2 regions of the Lysinibacillus sp. A4 genome follow, and region 1 is predicted to be linked to the other one. Evidence: a T-box and tRNA genes for the amino acid it is inferred to sense, from the RefSeq annotation. Region 1 holds a T-box; the other holds one or more tRNA genes.
The links. The T-box of region 1 lies ahead of cysS (cysteine--tRNA ligase). A T-box ahead of a tRNA ligase gene usually reads a tRNA of that ligase, here a tRNA-Cys.
Positions count from the first base shown of each region.

Region 2: it has a tRNA-Cys gene. The T-box ahead of cysS (cysteine--tRNA ligase) is inferred to sense a tRNA for this amino acid. The anticodon was not compared.

Region 1 covers NZ_JANWTB010000008.1:155,938-165,560, forward strand. Annotated here, with positions in the region: gene NY607_RS17155 (ATP-dependent Clp protease ATP-binding subunit) at 1-729, shown strand, start outside; gene radA (DNA repair protein RadA) at 821-2,197, shown strand; gene NY607_RS17165 (PIN/TRAM domain-containing protein) at 2,480-3,565, shown strand; gene ispD (2-C-methyl-D-erythritol 4-phosphate cytidylyltransferase) at 3,577-4,272, shown strand; gene epsC (serine O-acetyltransferase EpsC) at 4,587-5,528, shown strand; gene ispF (2-C-methyl-D-erythritol 2,4-cyclodiphosphate synthase) at 5,670-6,146, shown strand; gene gltX (glutamate--tRNA ligase) at 6,237-7,697, shown strand; T-box leader at 7,748-7,966, shown strand; gene cysS (cysteine--tRNA ligase) at 8,028-9,428, shown strand; gene NY607_RS17195 (Mini-ribonuclease 3) at 9,413-9,623, shown strand, end outside.
Region 2 covers NZ_JANWTB010000009.1:639-10,261, reverse strand. Annotated here, with positions in the region: gene NY607_RS17455 (ABC transporter permease) at 1-96, opposite strand, end outside; gene NY607_RS17450 (ABC transporter ATP-binding protein) at 89-889, opposite strand; gene NY607_RS17445 (ABC transporter ATP-binding protein) at 867-2,714, opposite strand; gene NY607_RS17440 (hypothetical protein) at 2,701-3,213, opposite strand; gene NY607_RS17435 (MauE/DoxX family redox-associated membrane protein) at 3,216-3,707, opposite strand; gene NY607_RS24345 (hypothetical protein) at 3,704-4,066, opposite strand; gene NY607_RS17430 (hypothetical protein) at 4,190-4,423, opposite strand; gene NY607_RS17425 (hypothetical protein) at 4,818-5,057, opposite strand; gene NY607_RS17420 (asparagine synthase-related protein) at 5,133-6,860, opposite strand; gene NY607_RS17415 (lasso peptide biosynthesis B2 protein) at 6,857-7,279, opposite strand; gene NY607_RS17410 (PqqD family protein) at 7,272-7,532, opposite strand; tRNA gene NY607_RS17405 (tRNA-Leu) at 8,425-8,505, opposite strand; tRNA gene NY607_RS17400 (tRNA-Cys) at 8,553-8,626, opposite strand; tRNA gene NY607_RS17395 (tRNA-Gly) at 8,635-8,709, opposite strand; tRNA gene NY607_RS17390 (tRNA-Gln) at 8,715-8,789, opposite strand; tRNA gene NY607_RS17385 (tRNA-His) at 8,794-8,869, opposite strand; tRNA gene NY607_RS17380 (tRNA-His) at 8,905-8,980, opposite strand; tRNA gene NY607_RS17375 (tRNA-Trp) at 8,993-9,066, opposite strand; tRNA gene NY607_RS17370 (tRNA-Tyr) at 9,080-9,163, opposite strand; tRNA gene NY607_RS17365 (tRNA-Thr) at 9,173-9,248, opposite strand; tRNA gene NY607_RS17360 (tRNA-Phe) at 9,261-9,333, opposite strand; tRNA gene NY607_RS17355 (tRNA-Asp) at 9,349-9,424, opposite strand; tRNA gene NY607_RS17350 (tRNA-Met) at 9,428-9,502, opposite strand; tRNA gene NY607_RS17345 (tRNA-Val) at 9,529-9,604, opposite strand; tRNA gene NY607_RS17340 (tRNA-Glu) at 9,620-9,623, opposite strand, start outside.

The sequences.
Region 1 (9,623 bases):
GTTGACATGTCCGAGTACATGGAGAAACATTCGACTTCTCGTTTAGTAGGTTCACCTCCGGGCTATGTAGGCTTCGATGATGGTGGCCAACTGACAGAGAAAGTTCGCCGTAAGCCATATTCAGTCGTTTTATTAGATGAAATTGAAAAGGCACACCCTGATGTATTCAATATTCTATTGCAAGTGCTTGAAGATGGTCGTTTAACAGACTCTAAGGGACGTGTAGTAGACTTCCGCAATACAGTGGTCATTATGACTTCAAACGTTGGTGCGGATGCATTAAAATACCAAAAGAACCTTGGTTTCAATGTAGGTGGTGCAGAGTCTAAGCATAAAGACATGAAGGGTACGATGTTAGAAGAATTGAAAAAAGCATTCCGTCCAGAATTCTTAAACCGTATCGATGAAATGATTGTCTTCCACGCATTAGAAAAAGAGCACTTAAAAGAAATCATTGCGATGATGGGCAATGCTTTAACAAAACGCTTGCAAGAGCAAGACATTTCGTTAGAGCTGACTGATGCAGCACTTGAAAAAATTGCTGAAGAAGGCTATGACCCTCAATATGGTGCTCGTCCACTACGTCGTGCATTACAAAAACAAGTAGAGGATCGATTATCAGAAGAATTACTAAAGGGTAATGTAGAAAAGGGTAATCAGGTTGTCATTGATTACGTAAACGATGAGTTTGTTGTAAAGAAAAAAGAGGGAGTATCCATCTCTAAATAATTTCAAGGAAAGACAGTAAGGCTTTAAGTGCCAAGCTGTCTTTTTTTCTGTACAATTAAGGATAAGAACAAATATTCGAGGTGAAAGCAATTTGGCAAAGAAAAAAACGAAATTTGTATGTTCAGGCTGTGGCTATGAATCTGCTAAATGGATGGGAAGATGCCCTGGGTGTGGTGAATGGAATAAAATGGTGGAAGAAGTAGAAATGGTTGCAAAAGGCCCACGTGGAGCATTTCAACATTCTGCTACAGTTACTCAAAAGGCAATCCCGATTATCCAAGTGGAAGCTACTGAAGAATCGCGCGTAGCAACAGAAATGGGCGAACTCAATCGTGTATTAGGCGGTGGCATTGTACCTGGTTCTCTAGTATTAATTGGGGGTGATCCTGGAATAGGGAAATCAACATTACTATTACAGGTTTCCGCATTACTCTCGAATAAAGGGCATCGCGTACTTTATATTTCTGGAGAGGAATCTATTCGTCAAACGAAATTACGAGCAGAGCGTTTAGGAGTGATTTCTCAAGAGCTCTACATATACTCCGAAACAAACCTAGAGTTTTTAAACCAAACCATTGATGAAGTACAACCTAAATTTGTCATTGTCGATTCCATACAAACGGTTTTTCATCCAGAAGTAACAAGCGCCCCAGGTAGTGTCTCACAGGTTCGTGAATGTACAGCCGAGCTGATGCGAATCGCTAAAACAAAAGGCATTGCTATTTTTCTAGTAGGGCATGTCACAAAAGAGGGGCAAATTGCTGGGCCACGTATTTTAGAGCATATGGTGGATACTGTACTATACTTTGAAGGGGAAAGACATCATAATCATCGTATTTTACGAAGCCAAAAAAACCGCTTCGGATCTACAAATGAAATTGCTATATTTGAAATGCTTCAAGGTGGGTTAAAGGAAGTTCTAAACCCTTCTGAGTTATTTTTACAGGAGCGTTCACAAGGTGCGGCAGGGTCAACTATTGTAGCCTCAATGGAGGGGACAAGGCCAATTCTTGTTGAAATTCAATCCTTAGTTACGCCTACAAGCTTTAACTATCCTAAACGTATGGCCACAGGTGTCGATCAAAATCGAGTACAATTGCTAATGGCTGTACTAGAAAAGCGTATGGGTCTCATGCTACAAGCTCAGGATGCATATATTAAAGTTGCTGGTGGTGTCAAGCTGGATGAGCCAGCAATAGATTTAGCGGTGTTGACAAGCATTGTATCTAGTTTTAAGGATCAGGCAGTGCGTGCAACGGATTGCTTTATTGGTGAGGTCGGACTGACAGGTGAGGTCCGTCGGGTATCACGTATAGAACAGCGAGTCATTGAAGCGGCGAAGCTTGGATTTAAAAGAGCTTTCATTCCTTCTTCAAATATTGGTGGTTGGGAATTTCCGCAGGGAATTGAAATTGTTGGTGTAGAAACGATAAAAGATGCACTAAATGCATGCTTTAGAGAGTTATAAAGGAGGTTGTGCATGTTGGATATTATTCTGACATGCATTTTCCTTCACTTTTAATGCTAATATCGGAAACTCATATAAAAGAATAAACGTCCTAAATAATAGCTGATGAATGAATAAAGGATTTCATCTAGTACGAACAAAATAGAAGTTTGTAAAATTTTGTCTAACTATCTTATCCTTGTTTCACAACATCAAAAATAATGAGATTTTGACTGAGCTCATGAAAGATTTTCTACCGTAAACTATGTATAATCTTAACTAACAATTAGGAGGTGACAGCTTGTGAAAAAATTTGTTCAAATTGCGTTTTTACTGATTGGAGGAGCATTGGGCCTTGTTTTCTTACCGCCATTATACGAATTGCTTCATTTATCATCTAATCCTTGGCTAGATAATCCTTATGTATCAGTAGCTCTAGGCGCACTTTTACTGTTTACACTATCTTTTGCATTTTCCGATTACTTTGTAAGGCTCATTAGCTGGATGGAAGAAGTTCTGTTTAAGGTTCCTATCGGAGATTTATTATTTGGTACGTTTGGTTTAATAATTGGGTTGATTGTCGCTTACTTTTTAGGCTTTGCCATTGATAGTGTACCATTCCCTATTATTTCGGAAGTATTTCCAATTATCCTGTCATTTGTATTAGGGTATTTAGGGTTCCGTCTAGGTTTTAGAAAAAGAGATGAGCTCATACAGCTTTTTACATTACGTAGTACCAATACGAAGAAAAAAGCTGCTGAAGGTGCTGAAGCTCAAGAGGTTCGTGGAAGCTACAAACTGCTAGATACAAGTGTAATTATTGATGGTCGTATTGCTGATATTTCTGAAACAGGCTTCATTGAGGGTATATTAGTTGTACCTCAATTTGTGCTCACAGAGCTTCAGCATATAGCTGATTCTTCTGATACCTTAAAGCGCACAAGAGGTCGGCGTGGTTTAGATATTTTAAAAAAATTACAAGATGAACGTAAGACAAAAGTTGAAATTACAGACGAGGATTTTGAAGATGTACAAGAGGTAGATTTAAAGCTTGTCCGTCTTGCAAAAAAAATGGGCAATGATACATGCATCGTTACCAATGATTTTAACCTGAATAAAGTCTGTGAGCTCCATCATGTAAAAGTGTTAAATATCAATGATTTAGCGAATGCAGTGAAACCTGTAGTTATACCAGGTGAAGATATGCAGGTTGTGGTTATAAAGGATGGCAAAGAGCATAACCAAGGAGTTGCCTATTTAGATGATGGTACGATGATAGTGGTTGAAGGTGGTCGTAGTTACATCGGACAGGCAATTACAGTTACAGTTACTAGTGTGCTGCAAACATCAGCAGGTCGTATGATATTTGCTAAGCCGAAGGACGATTAGGATGTGGGGAAATGCAATATGAAGTGGTTCTACCTGCTGCCGGAAGTGGGAAGCGTATGGGTGCAGGGCAAAATAAATTATTTTTAAAGCTTTTAGAGAAACCTATTCTGGTACACACGCTAGAAGTGTTTCAACAAGATCCCGCTTGCACAGGTATTTGGCTCGCTGTAAAACCAGAAGAGCGTGGATTTATTCAAAAAATGCTAGAGGACTATAGGATTACCAAAGTGAAGGGTTTACCTGATGGGGGTGCTGAGCGACAGCATTCGGTTCATTCTTGCATGAAAGAGATGCAACAGGTAGATATTGTGCTTGTCCATGACGCAGCACGCCCGTTTATTACGCATGATATCATTGCAAAGCTTGTACAGAACGCGCATCATCATGGTGCAGCAATTGCAGGGGTTCGTGCGAAAGATACGATGAAAAAAGTATCAATGAATGGCATTATAGAGGAAACGGTTGATCGAGAAAGCCTTTGGATGGTGCAAACTCCACAAGCATTCCGTTTTGAATTAATTATGGAAGCGGAGGACGTAGCTGAAAAAGTAGGTTTTCTTGGGACAGATGAGGCAATGCTAATGGAGCGTCTCGGACATCAGGTACACATCGTAGAAAGTAGTTATGAAAATGTAAAAATGACAACACAAGAAGACTTAGTATTTGGTGAGGCAATTTTGCGTAAGCGTGGATCATTCAATCATTAAGAAATATTATATATAGAGGCTATTCATTCGTAGTTTGTTAAGGATGGATAGTCTTTTTTATTTGTTTTGTTTGGGAAAAATTATATGGTCAGAATGCCTTATTGCTTCGTAATCTGTTCATCCATATATGTATGATAATAATGACATAACTGCTAGTCGAATTAGAAACGAAGGCGTAGAAGAGAATAAAAAGTTGGAATGCTCAAATAAAGTGGATTTTATCCATGTGTGATCGTTTTACGTGTAAAATGAAATAGTGGATATATGATTAATAAGGTAATAGAATAGATGAAAAGATGTGAGGGGTGTTTATTGTGTCATTAAATGATTGGTTAAATCAAAAGGTTCCAGAAATTACAGGTTCATTAACTAGTATAAATAAACAGTACATCGACGTTGACAACTCAATAGGCTTTGATGGACGAGATCGGGTTATAAAAATAATAGATAATTTCCATGAGGTGCTGTTTCCTGGCATTTATATGACAAGACCTATTGATGAAACAAGGGTGAACGTAGTTTGCAGTAATAAGCTGCGTGAAACAGCATTAGATTTGCGGGATATTATCGAAAAAGTATTATTTTATAATATGGAGGATAGTGATCCTGCCAATTGCGAGAAGTATTGCCGTGAACAAGCAGACAAAATTGTTATGAATTTGATTAATCGATTTCCTGCCATTCGCCAAGTGCTACAAACAGATATTCAAGCGGCATATAATGGTGACCCAGCAGCTCTTTCCACAGAGGAAATTTTGCTAAGCTATCCATCTATTGTGGCTGTTTATATTCACCGCATCGCACATGAGTTATACGAAATGGGTGTACAAATTGTGCCTCGAATTATGTCAGAATATGCGCACCGATTAACGGGTATCGATATTCATCCAGGGGCTACAATAGGAGAATCATTCTTTATTGACCATGGAACAGGTGTAGTTATCGGTGAAACTTGTACTATCGGTAAGAATGTAAAAATTTATCAAGGTGTAACATTAGGTGCACTAAGCTTCCCATTAGATGAAAATGGTAATCCAATTAAGGGCATTAAGCGTCATCCGAATATTGCCGACAATGTTGTCATTTATGCTGGTGCTACTATCTTAGGGGGCGAGACGACGATTGGGCACGATTCCGTTTTAGGAAGTAATATTTGGCTAACACACTCTGTTCCCCCTTATTCACGTGTTTATAATTCACAGCCATCTCCGAATATTAGCAACAGTCAAATGAAAAATATAGAGTATCATATTTAAAGAATGTGGGGCAGTCTAGAGAGTGTAGCTTTCTAAACTGCCCATTACTGCTATAGGAGGATAATTATTAAAGTGCTTTTCAAACAACCTAGGGCAAATTTTGATATGATAATGATAAATATTAATTAAAGGAAGATGAATATGTTTCGAATTGGACAAGGTTTTGACGTACATGCATTTGAAGAAGGTCGTCCATTAATTATTGGTGGCATTACCATTCCGCATGAAAAAGGACTAGTAGGACATTCAGATGCGGATGTTCTCTTACACACTGTCACAGATGCGGCTCTAGGAGCAATTGGAGAAGGGGATATTGGCCGTCATTTTCCAGATACAGACCCTGCATTTAAGGACGCGGACTCAGCAAAATTATTAGAGTACATTTGGAAGATTGTTGAGGATAAGGGTTATTCTCTAGGTAATGTCGATTGTACCATTATGGCACAGCGTCCTAAAATGGCCCCCTATATTGGACAGATGCAACAACGTATCGCTGAATTATTACACGCAGAGCCTTCACAGGTAAATGTTAAAGCAACTACAACTGAACGATTAGGTTTTACAGGTCGCGAGGAAGGTATTGCGGCAATGGCAACAATTCTATTGATCAAGAAATAAATGTGGATGAACCCCGCTTTTATTTCCTGTAACAGAGTGGTAAAATGAACAAAGTCAATTTTTGATCGAAAATTTAGGAGGCTTTTAATTATGACGAAAGAAGTTCGCGTTCGTTACGCGCCATCTCCAACAGGTTATTTACATATCGGTGGAGCGCGTACAGCATTATTCAATTATTTATATGCAAAACATCATAACGGTAAATTCATTGTACGTATTGAAGATACGGATATTGAACGTAATGTAGAGGGCGGAGAAGCATCTCAACTAGATAACCTAAAATGGTTAGGTATTGAATATGATGAGTCCATTGATATTGGTGGACCTTATGCGCCTTATCGTCAAATGGAACGTCTTGATATTTATAAAGAGCACGCTGAAAAACTATTAGAGCAAGGTGTAGCCTACAAGTGTTTCTGTTCTTCTGAAAAGCTTGAAGCATCTCGTGAAGAACAAAAAGCAAGAGGTGTAGCTGCTCCTACTTATGATGGTACATGTCGCCACTTATCAGCAGATGAAATCGCTGCTAAAGAAGCGGCAGGTGAGCCATACACAATCCGTATGCGTGTACCTGAAAATGTAACATACGAATTTGAAGATTTAGTTCGTGGACAAGTTACCTTTGAGTCTAAAGATATTGGTGATTGGGTACTTGTAAAAGCTAATGGTATTCCAACATATAACTATGCAGTTGTTTTAGATGATCACTTTATGGAAATCTCTCACGTTTTCCGCGGTGAGGAGCATTTATCGAATACACCAAAACAAATGATGATTTTTGATGCATTTGGTTGGGAATATCCACGCTTTGGACATATGACATTAATTATTAACGAAAACCGTAAAAAACTATCTAAGCGTGATGAATCGATTATTCAATTTGTTACGCAATATAAAGATTTAGGTTATCTTCCTGAAGCGATGTTTAACTTCTTTGCGCTACTTGGTTGGTCTCCAGAGGGAGAAGAAGAGATTTTCTCAAAAGAAGAATTTATCAAAATTTTTGATGAAAAACGTCTTTCAAAATCACCATCTATGTTCGATAAACAAAAGCTAACATGGATGAATAATCAATATATTAAAAAGTTGTCTTTGGAAGAAGTTGTAGCTTTATCTTTACCACATCTACAAAAAGCAGGCTTATTACCTGAAGAACTTACTGCAGAGCAACATGCTTGGGCGACGGATTTAATCGCACTTTATCATGACCAAATGAGCTTTGGTGCAGAAATTGTCGAATTATCTAGCCTATTCTTTAACGACCATATTGAATATGATGAAGAAGCAAAAGAGGTTTTAGCAGGAGAGCAAGTACCTGAAGTAATGGCGGCATTTAAAGCACAATTGGAAGAGCTAGAAGAGTTTACACCAGATGCGGTAAAAGCTGCGATTAAAGCTGTACAAAAGACAACTGGTCATAAAGGTAAAAATCTGTTCATGCCAATCCGTGTTGTGACAACAGGTGAAACACATGGACCAGAGTTGCCGAACGCCATTTGTTTAATTGGTAAAGAGAAAGCAATTGACCGTGTAGAAAAATTTGCACAATAAAGATAAATTTATTGACAATTCATTCTTTCGTTGTAAAATGTATTTACATTGAAAAAGCGTTGATAAGGAGAAGTAAGTGGCGCATGCTCTTAAGAGAGGACCATCATCGGCTGAAAGTGGTCTGAGCCTAGGCAAAACTGAAATGCACCTTTGAGCATAAAGCTGAACGAGAGTAGGCTTTATCGAGTCATCCCCGTTAATGGATGTCCAAAGTGGAAGGCTTTTTGTCTTCAATCAGAGTGGAACCACGCAAATCGAGCGTCTCTGTCATTCCTTTTAGGAGTGATAGAGGCGCTTTTTTTATTCAACAGAAAAGGAGAGTGAAATACAATGGGTATTCAAATTTTTAACTCATTAACACGACAAAAGGAAACCTTTGTACCGCTAGAAGAGGGCAAGGTAAAAATGTATGTCTGCGGTCCTACGGTTTATAACTATATCCATATTGGGAATTCACGTCCTGTAATTGTTTATGATACAGTACGTCGTTATTTTCAGTATAAAGGCTATGATGTAAAGTTTGTTTCCAATTTTACGGATGTAGACGATAAAATTATTAAAGCAGCAAATGAGCTTGGTGAAGAAGTACATGAATTAACAGAGCGTTTTATTGCAGCCTATTTTGAAGATGTTACAGCACTGGGATGCAAAAAGGCAGATGTTCATCCACGTGTGACAGAGCATATGGACGATATCATTCAATTTATTCAAGTGCTAATTGAAAAGGGCTACGCTTATGAGTCTGCTGGAGATGTGTATTACCGTACTCGTAAATTTGATGGCTACGGTAAATTATCACACCAATCAGTTGACGATTTAAAAATCGGTGCTCGTATTGAAGCGGGCGAGAAAAAAGATGATGCGCTAGATTTTGCTCTATGGAAAGCTGCTAAGCCAGGTGAGATATTCTGGGAAAGCCCATGGGGAGATGGCCGTCCAGGGTGGCATATTGAGTGTTCTGTAATGGCTCGTGAACATTTAGGAGATACTATTGATATTCATGCTGGTGGGCAGGATTTAACTTTCCCTCACCACGAAAATGAAATTGCTCAATCAGAGGCACACAATGATAAAACATTTGCGCGTTATTGGATGCATAACGGGTATATTAATATTGATAATGAAAAGATGTCCAAATCTCTTGGGAATTTTATTCTTGTGAATGATATCCGTAAACAAATTGACCCGCAGATATTGCGTTTCTTCATGCTATCTGTCCATTATCGTCATCCAATTAACTTTGCGAAGGACCTAGTAGAAGCTGCTGCGTCAGGTTTAGAGCGCATTCGTACAGCATACAACAATGTGAAGCATCGCCTTACGACTACTGTAAGCTTAGGTGATCATTCAGAAGAATGGCTGAACAAAATTGCGGAACAGAAAGCGCATTTTGAAGAGGCAATGGATGATGATTTTAATACAGCCAACGCTATTTCTGTATTATTTGAAGTAGCTCGTATTGCTAATATTTACTTAAATGAAGCCAATACTTGCAAGAAGGTATTAGAAACCTTTATTGAAACCTTTGAAGTACTAGGTGACGTCTTAGGTATTGAATTTGCAAAAGAAGAAGAACTATTAGACGAAGAAATTGAAGCATTACTACAAGAGCGCGTCGAGGCACGTAAAAATCGTGATTTTGCTCGCTCTGATGAGATCCGTGACCATTTGCAAGCCCAAGGTATCATTTTAGAAGATACACGACAAGGAACTAGATGGAAACGAGGGTAATTAAGTTGGATAAACTTCGCAATGAAGATGTTAAACAATTAAAAGCGCTGGCGTTAGCCTATATGGGTGATGCCGTATTGGAACAAAAGGTCCGAGAATATTTGCTACGCTCTGGTCGTGTTAAACCAAACACACTACATCGAGAGGCAACTCGCTACGTCTCAGCAAAAGCGCAATCGATGATCGTTCATCGCA
Region 2 (9,623 bases), on a different contig from region 1:
TAAACAAACAGCGAGTGCTACAACTTGTATGGCAATGATTACTTGTATTTTAGCAGCTCTACAAAGTTTCCAAGCAATATTCTTTAAATCATACATTGAGATAACTCCTCTGTATGTTTTTAAATTTGTCAAAAATCATCGATAAATTATCGCTATTTACTTGATTGATATAACTATCTACTAATTTCCCTTTATGAAAGAATAGTACACGATCAGCATAAGTCGATACATGTGGATCATGTGTTACCAATATAATTGTTTGATTTGTTAGATTTTTCAATTGAACAAGTGTTGTTAAAATATCATTAGTTGTATTCACATCTAAGGCCCCTGTTGGCTCATCTGCCAGTAATAATAGCGGATTGGCAATAATCGCTCGTGCTATAGCCACTCGTTGTTTTTGCCCACCAGATAATTCATGTGGTTTCTTCACAGCTAAATCACTAATTGACATTTTTGTTAAAACATCTTTCACCTTTTGCGCAATTTTTTTAGAGTCCTCATCTAGCAAAATTAAAGGCAGAGCCACATTATCTGATACCGTCAATTCATCTAATAAGTTAAAATTTTGAAATATAAAACCTATATTTCGTTTTCTAAATTCCGATGCTATCGGTTCTTGAAATTGCTCAATCATTGGTACACCTTGAAACATTAATTCCCCATGTGTAGGTTTGTCTAAAGCAGCTAAAATATTAAGTAATGTACTTTTCCCTGAACCACTCGTACCCATTATTGCTACGATTTCGTTTTGGTAAATTTCACAATTGATTGTATCTAGTGCTTGTACAATAAAATCCTTTGACTGAAATTCCTTTGACACATTTTTCATCACTACTAATGGGGTTTCTTTCATATTTTGTGTCTCATGTAGTTTCAACGGTTTCATGAAAATGCTCCTTTCGCTCATACCATTTGGATTGGGCTTGATGCATACGATAAAATAATCCTTTATTATTTATTAATTCATCAAAAGTACCAATTTCTTCAATTTTCCCCTTATCCATTACGATAATCTTATCTGATAATTTCGTGGGTCCGATTCTATGTGTAATCGTAATCGTTGTTTTATCATCTGTCATGCTATCAAATAATTCAAGTGTTTTTAATTCTGAATGAGGATCTAATGACGCTGTAGGTTCATCCAACAAAATCAAACTAACATCCTTCATTAGCGCTCGTCCTAAAGCTATTTTTTGCCATTCTCCCCCAGATAGATCAATTCCGCCATCCATTTCTTTAGATAAATAAGTATCTAAGTCAACATTATGGATTGATAATTTATGTCCCAATCCTACTTTTCTTATGACATCCCATATTTTCTGGTCATTCTCCATGTCATCTACATTGCCAAAACCAATATTTTCTCTTAAGGAATACATATATTTAGGGAATGTTTGAAAAACAACAGCAACTTGTTTATGTAAACTAGATTTATCAATGTCGGTCATATTTTCTCCATTTACTAAAATCGTTCCTTCTGTCAAATTGAATAATCCTACTAAACAATGGGCGAGTGTTGTTTTCCCTGAACCGTTTCCACCTACAATCGAAATTTTTTCTCCTCTTCGTATTGAAAAGTTCAATTTTGAAAAAGCTGAAATATCAGAATAAGAATAGTTGAAAGTGCCATTTTTAATATCAATCGTTTCAATAGAATTAATTTCTTCTCTCTTTTCGTCATCAAAATGTTCTATTTTCAACAACTTGATTAATGCATTATTATAAATAGCTGCTTCAAAAATAGAAGCTATATGTGCACCAATTTGAGCAAAAATGCCCTGTAAAGTAATTATAGCTGCAGTTAACGCCACATAACTCCCTATTGTTAAAGCGTTCTCTACTAGTTGATAAACGAAGAATACAGATACACCTGTATTGATAACTCCTACAAATAGTATCATCACTGCACTATTTTTCAGTTCCCACTTTGTCACTTCAAGTCTCTTGTTCATCGTATAAAAATAAAGTTTTTTCCATTTTTCCAGTAAATAATCACTCAATGTATACACTTTAATTTCCTTTAAATAGCTTTTGTCAAAAAAAAGGGATTCTGTATAAGAAAGCTCTCTTTCTTTAAATACAACGTTTTTTTCAACTTTATAATTTTTAAGTTTGCTAAAAAAAACAATGACAACCCCGGGAATTGTTGATAAAAGCACAGTTAAAGGTAATGTCCAATGAATAGCCATTAAAATCGCAAAAACTGAAAATAACGAAAATACACTTGTAATGATCTGCAAAAAAGAATATGTTGTACCTAACCCATTTCCTTCCAATGCTTTGGCTGCCAGATTCACTTGATTGTAAAAAAAGCTAGACTCAAAGTTTTCTAAAGAAACGCTAGTTACTTTTTTGTTTAACATCGCTTTAAATAAATAATTCACTCTTAAAGAAATTTTTCGAAATAGATAATCTTGAATTTTTCCAGATAGTTGTCCAAATAGACTAAGAAACGTTATTGCTACAAGGAGAACTAACACAAACCCCAATTCATTAGGAATTTTCTGCACCACCGTTAGTTGATCTATCAACCTTTTCTGTAGCAAAATTTCTAAAGGTAACATAATAGAAGTTATTATGCTTAAAATAGTTAAAAAAAGAAATATGCTCTTTTGTTCTCTCCAAATATTTTTCAAATAAAAATACTGTGAATAGAAAAAGTCTCTAACAGGTCGATCTTTCTCATGGAATTTTAATTCATTCAACTTCATAGTCATTCACATCCAAAAGATTTTCTAAACTTGCGATTCCTTTCTTCTCTACTACAAAATTATTAGTATTCAAAACTAGATACATTGGAAAGACATCTATTTTTAACTGATTAGAAAGAATTTCTTCTTCTATAAAATAAATATATTCATCCTCTAAATAGCTCAGGTTATCCCGATTTTCTATCGTATCCGTTGCTATAAAAATATACTTTTCTTTTTTAACAGGAATTAAAAAATTGAGTTTTTTTAATGTTGCTTTACAAGCAGAACACTGACTATCAATAAATACTAAAGTCTGCACATTAATCTCATTCATAATATCTTGAACTTTAACAGATTCAAATTGTTTATTCTTCAATGGAATCAACGGAAAAACGTTTTTTTCCATCGGTCCCCATTTTTCTACATTTAGCACTCGTCTAGTTCTTAATGAAATCAAAATGCTAAGCATTAATACACAAGAAATGATGACGAAAGCATAATAAATTTCCATGTCCATCGTTACACCACCTCTACGTTTCTTCTAATAATTATTAAAGTGATGAACCATAAAAGAACAGGTACGAGATAAAATATATTGCCAAAGTCAAGTATATTCATATTACCTTTATCAAAATAGAGTAGTGGCACTATACTGAAAAACATGCATAGACTTTGTATTAAGCCACCCAGTCCTGTCTTAGTTGGAATTAAATTGCCGAAACATTTACAGTCCTCTTCTATCTTATTAATAAGTGCATACGAATTAATAATTATAAAGAGTAAAATTAAAGATAAGGCACTAATATAAAGTATAGGGTGAGCATAAATAAACAAACTGACACCTATTACAATTTCAAATAATGGGAATAACAATGCCAAAAATGTAATTAAAATATCATTGATAGGAATATACTTTAAAAAAAACTGCTTTGTATTTGAATGTGAGATTAATTTAGAAATCCCAGAAAGTATCAATACTAAAGCAGAACCATAACAAAAAATATAAATCATAGTATCTCTCCTAAAAAAATTAAGAAAGTTAATGTGAATTTCACATAATTGTATCCTAAATTTTTTATATTTATATTGATAGGTATGTTTTCAAAACAACCACAGTTACGTGTCTTTCCTCCTTTAGAAGGTTTAAACAGTAAAAAAAGATTGAACAATTGCAACATTACAGCGGTCATACATATGTAAACATTCACAAATTGAATTAATAAGGAGATACCTACAAGCACATCTAAACTCACTAAAATGCTTACGAATATCGGAGATATTGTTATTTTTTCATTTATCGCCACGTAATAATGATAAATTTTAAAAACTTTATTGAATCCGTTTTTTAGAAAAATAATTGCTACAACCAGATAAACAATAATGATATTCAGTCAACTCCTTTTCTTTCAAGCCACTATTAAAATCCTTTAATATACAAGGATTTTAATAGTAAAATACACACAAAATTTTATATTGTTTCAAAGAGATTTACCTTATGAAGAAAAATTCATTATATCTTCCCAATAATATTTTTCACCCATATATAGTAATACTGGAATTTCTTCAATTTGCAATTGATTTAATTTCATCAAATGTTCGACTTTTATCTCGTTATCGTTTTCAAATAACACTTTTATCAAAATAACTTCTCTCTTTTTTGAAATTCTACGATAAAAAGCATTCAAAACATATAAGTTATCAAAAATGTTATTTTCATCCGAAATCAAATATGTTCTTCCCTTTTCCAGGAAATCTATTTGCTCAATCTGTATAAATCTCCGCTGAAAATCAATGCAGTTTCTTAATTTTGTCAAATTGTAAAAAAAGAAAACCAAAAATACAATCCCGAAAATTAGTGTCATACTTTATTTATCAGTTAGAAAAATATGAAAACGTTCATTTCACATTTTGTAGGAGTATTGTGCTATTACTATAGGGCAAATTTAGTTTTTGTATTTATTTTCTGCTATAGAACCATAACGATTCATCGTAGACTCTTCACCAAAACCTGTTCTTGACTATACATTCCTGTTACAACTTTTATGTAATAAAAAAGTAGAACATTAATTACAGTTAACATCGAAATAAATAAAATAGTTTTGGTATTAACCTATTTATAAGTTAGCAGTCATCTTTTTCTGCAGAACAACTAACCGTTTCAGTCTTACAAACGTAACATATATTTACAACTCCAGGACCATAACATGGTTCGGTTCTATATTTACGTCTTCTATAACTACCTTTTACAGCACCTGTTTCATCAAAAAATGGCAATTCTTTACCCCAGCCACATTGACCTTTAATGATTTCCGAACTATTTCCACTATCTAAAAGCATTGGTTTGCTATATGTCATTAACATAATTATTTCCTCCTGCAACCCTTAGAAATAGCACAATACACCTACACTAACAGCCTCCTTATTAATATTGATTCATTACACTTCTTGCATAATCCATACTTCAATGGAGAACAGTAATAAAAAAGCCTCATCTATCAACAAACCATTTCTCCACTTATATAAATTTTCTTCCCAAAACTCTTCGGAACAAAGACCTAACTTTGAGACAACTAAAGGTGACTTTACATTAGAATAAATTGAATTCCAATTTTTCCTTATACTCTTTAATGTATGAGCAATGTGTGATGTTTTATTTATACGCAGTCGAATACTGTCAGGTAACTTATTTTTCTGAGAGTCTCTTAAAATTTTTTTCGTGTAGAAGGGATCAAAGAGAATATGACTAGGGATTTTAATCATAAAAGAAATTAACTCCCTATCTAAAAAAGGATGTTTTATATCCGCACCATAAAAGCCACCTATCGCCCTATCCATATAATGATTGGCTTTTGCATTTAACATTTGATGCAATAAATTTCTAGCATGATTCCGTTTATTTTTAGTTGTTCTACTAAAAGGATGTGGTTGAATGATGTACTCACGTAATCCTTTAAAAGCAGACATATTTGTATACATACAATATTTAGTTAAATCGCCGAACATATCCTTTATTTTTCCTTCTCTAACGTAATCTCTTAATAAATACGGCGGATTCGTTAAAAGTTGGTCACCACCATAACCTGTTAGGATACTATATGTATTATTGTTCACACTTGACTCTATTAAGGGAGAAATAAATTCACATGTAGGAGCAGTAGCATACGGTTCGTCAAAACGTAATATATTATTCCGAAGATCTTCATACATCAATACTGAATCATAATTTAGAAAAGTACCTTTAGAATTATATTGTTCTAATAATTCCGTTATATATGCACTTTCATCGCATTCCTTTAATTCATCAAAAACAACGCTTACCGAATTAATTTCTCCGTATCTATGCCCCAATCGTTTTGACACATTAAAAATAGTAGTTGAGTCTAAGCCACCGCTTAATAACACCGTATTTCGCTCGCTTTTCCGTACTCTCCTCAAAACTGCTTTGTTCAAAATACTTTCGAATTCTTCAATTAACGCTTCCCGATTTATAGTTGTCTCCTTCATCATCCATTTATCAGAAAATAATTCATCATAATTCACATAGTTTATTAGGTTAATTTCCTTATTTTCATAAACAAACATATTCCCACTCGGTAAACGCAAGATCTCTTTATATGGCGTTAAATAGGAATCAACAATTCCTTTTGCATTTAGATATTCTTGAAAGTAAACACCGTTCAACTCAGGTGTATTTAGATAACTTTTCAATAGAAAGATATCGCTCGCAACTACTAATTTTGTATCGGTTTTTAAATAAAAGAGCCTTTTTACCCCCAAGGTATCTCTACAGGCCATTAATGTTAAATTCTTTTTATCAAATAGAACAAATGAAAACTCGCCATCTAAACGCTTCACAAAATCCAAACCAAATGTGTTATAAAGGGAAATTAAATTAGTGAGTAATTCTTGCTCAGTCCAATCAACATTTTCATATACACCATGATTCAAAATATTGTATATCACAATGTCTCCCACTATTAACACATCATTATTTTCAAAAAACACATATGGGGTCGTATTTTGAGCATATGCTGCTTTCAAAACAAAGTTCTGTGAGGATGTGTTGAAATAATTTACTTTTGATTTACTGTTGATCTTAAGATGTCCATTTTTATCCACTTCTCCCTCCGAATTATCCATAAATTCAAACACATACCAATTCACCTAAGTTCAACTCCCTTCATATACGAGTTTGAATCTATAATCACTTTCAACGAATCAAGATTTTCCATTTCTTCAAATAGATTGTGGCCCTGATATTGAATCCAGGCATGTGCCTCTAAGGGAAATTTTTTTATCCCTATTACCATGTTTACTGGTATACCATACTTAGATTGAAGTATCTTATAACCAATTAACGTTTTGTGTATACAATCTGCTTTCCTAGGATACCAACAGCAAACTTGGTCTAAAAGAATAAACCACTCCAAAATCTCTTCAGAATTCTCCTCAGTAAAAATCTCTTTAGAACCCTCTATAGTATATTTTTTTATATAGCGTCTAAAGACTTCATCAAAACCTTTTCTCCGTATTTGGAAATCTAAAAATATTAATTCTTTGTATAAATATAAAATATTATACAAATTTAATTAAACCTCCTTTTGACAACGAATTTAAAAATCCATCTAAATCCTTTTGAATAATTAAAATATCTTCATTTGTCCTTTTAGCTATTAATTTGGAAATATCAGAGACTATTGGTGTTTTATCAAACTCTTCCCAAATAAATGAACTAAATTTATCTAGTGCGTAAATTTGATTCGTATAAATATTAATAATTAGATATTCATCCTCTTCTTTATAGGAAAGAAGATACTTTGATTTTTTTACACGCATCCCTTTTACCACTTCCTCCTCTTTTACATTGTGAACAATCCTTTAATACTGTTCCTGTATTACTACTATACACAGTCATAAGCTCTAACAGTCTCTTTACTCTTATCATCTTCTTTCTTCCACATAACCGTATTTTTTCTACTTACTCCATTACGTTTATGATTATATAAATGTAGTGGAGTAAAATGACAACTCTTGTGCTATCGATTACATCCACATCAAGTCCATCACTCAACACATATATAAAAACTGCACCTTCTAGTTGATTGTTAACTTTCAATCAACTAGAAGATGCAACTCGTAGGGTTTTATTGGTCCATGAAAGATCTTAAAAATAGAAATCTAAAAATCAATGTATAAAAGAAAATATTCTCTCTCCACCAAAGTTCAAAAAATTATTGATGTTGAAACAGATGTCTTTGTCTTTTACCTAAAATCTATAGGATAAACCTATTCTTTTCAGGCGTCTAAAATGGCACAACCTTTATAGAAAAATATTGTAAAGATATTTATTACCCTCTAAAGCCCTGTAAAATTTGTAAAACAAATTTACCTGTTTTACATAAACATAACTGCTTAGTCTATCATAGCGAACGTTCTGACACACAATGTTTTATCACATAAAAAAACAAGAATGCTAATATAAACATTCTTGTTTTAATTATGTTTCTAATGATTCCTTTGGAGATTCAAACCCATGAGTAACTTCTATGTTAAAACTCATACTATTCTCTTCCAATGAATTTTCTATACTTTTTTTATTCTCGTTGACCTTTTCTTCAAAAAGAATCCTTCTCTTTCTAAACCTGTTGCAATTCCCCTAATATAAAAAGCTCATAAACCCTGTTATATCAAGATTTATGAGCTTTCTTAATTTTTATTAATTTGATGATACCGGTGGTCGGGGTCGAACCGACACTCCAAAGGAACACGATTTTGAGTCGTGCGCGTCTGCCAATTCCGCCACACCGGCATAATGGAGATAAAAAAAATCGGATAAACCGATTAACAGTTAAAATATGGAGGCGGCAACCGGATTTGAACCGGTGATAAGGGTGTTGCAGACCCGTGCCTTACCACTTGGCTATGCCGCCGTCATACATGGAGCGGAAGACGAGGTTCGAACTCGCGACCCCCACCTTGGCAAGGTGGTGTTCTACCACTGAACTACTTCCGCAAAAATGGCTGGGGTACTAGGATTCGAACCTAGGCATGACGGAATCAAAATCCGTTGCCTTACCGCTTGGCTATACCCCAACAATGGGGCGACTGATGGGAATCGAACCCACGAATGCCGGAACCACAATCCGGTGCGTTAACCACTTCGCCACAATCGCCATTGTATTATGATGTTTATTAATTTTATATGAGATGGGGCGACTGATGGGAATCGAACCCACGAATGCCGGAACCACAATCCGGTGCGTTAACCACTTCGCCACAATCGCCATAAAATTAATTGGCAGGGGCAGTAGGAATCGAACCCACACCAAAGGTTTTGGAGACCTCTATTCTACCGTTGAACTATGCCCCTAAAATAATAAAACTGGTGGAGGGGGACGGATTCGAACCGCCGAACCCTAAGGAGCGGATTTACAGTCCGCCGCGTTTAGCCACTTCGCTACCCCTCCGGGAATATCTGGTGCCGGCTATAGGAATCGAACCCACGACCTACTGATTACAAGTCAGTTGCTCTACCTGCTGAGCTAAACCGGCAAAAAAATAAGATGGGTCAGGACGGAATCGAACCGCCGACACTTAGAGCTTCAATCTAATGCTCTACCAACTGAGCTACTGACCCATATTTTAAAATAAATGGCGGTCCCGACCGGGATCGAACCGGCGATCTCCTGCGTGACAGGCAGGCATGTTAACCGCTACACCACGGGACCATTTGGTTGCGGGGGCTGGATTTGAACCAACGACCTTCGGGTTATGAGCCCGACGAGCTACCACTGCTCCACCCCGCGATAATACTATAATATTGTTAAAATAATGGTGGAGGATGACGGGCTCGAACCGCCGACCCTCTGCTTGTAAGGCAGATGCTCTCCCAGCTGAGCTAATCCTCCATCTGGGTATTGAATTGGT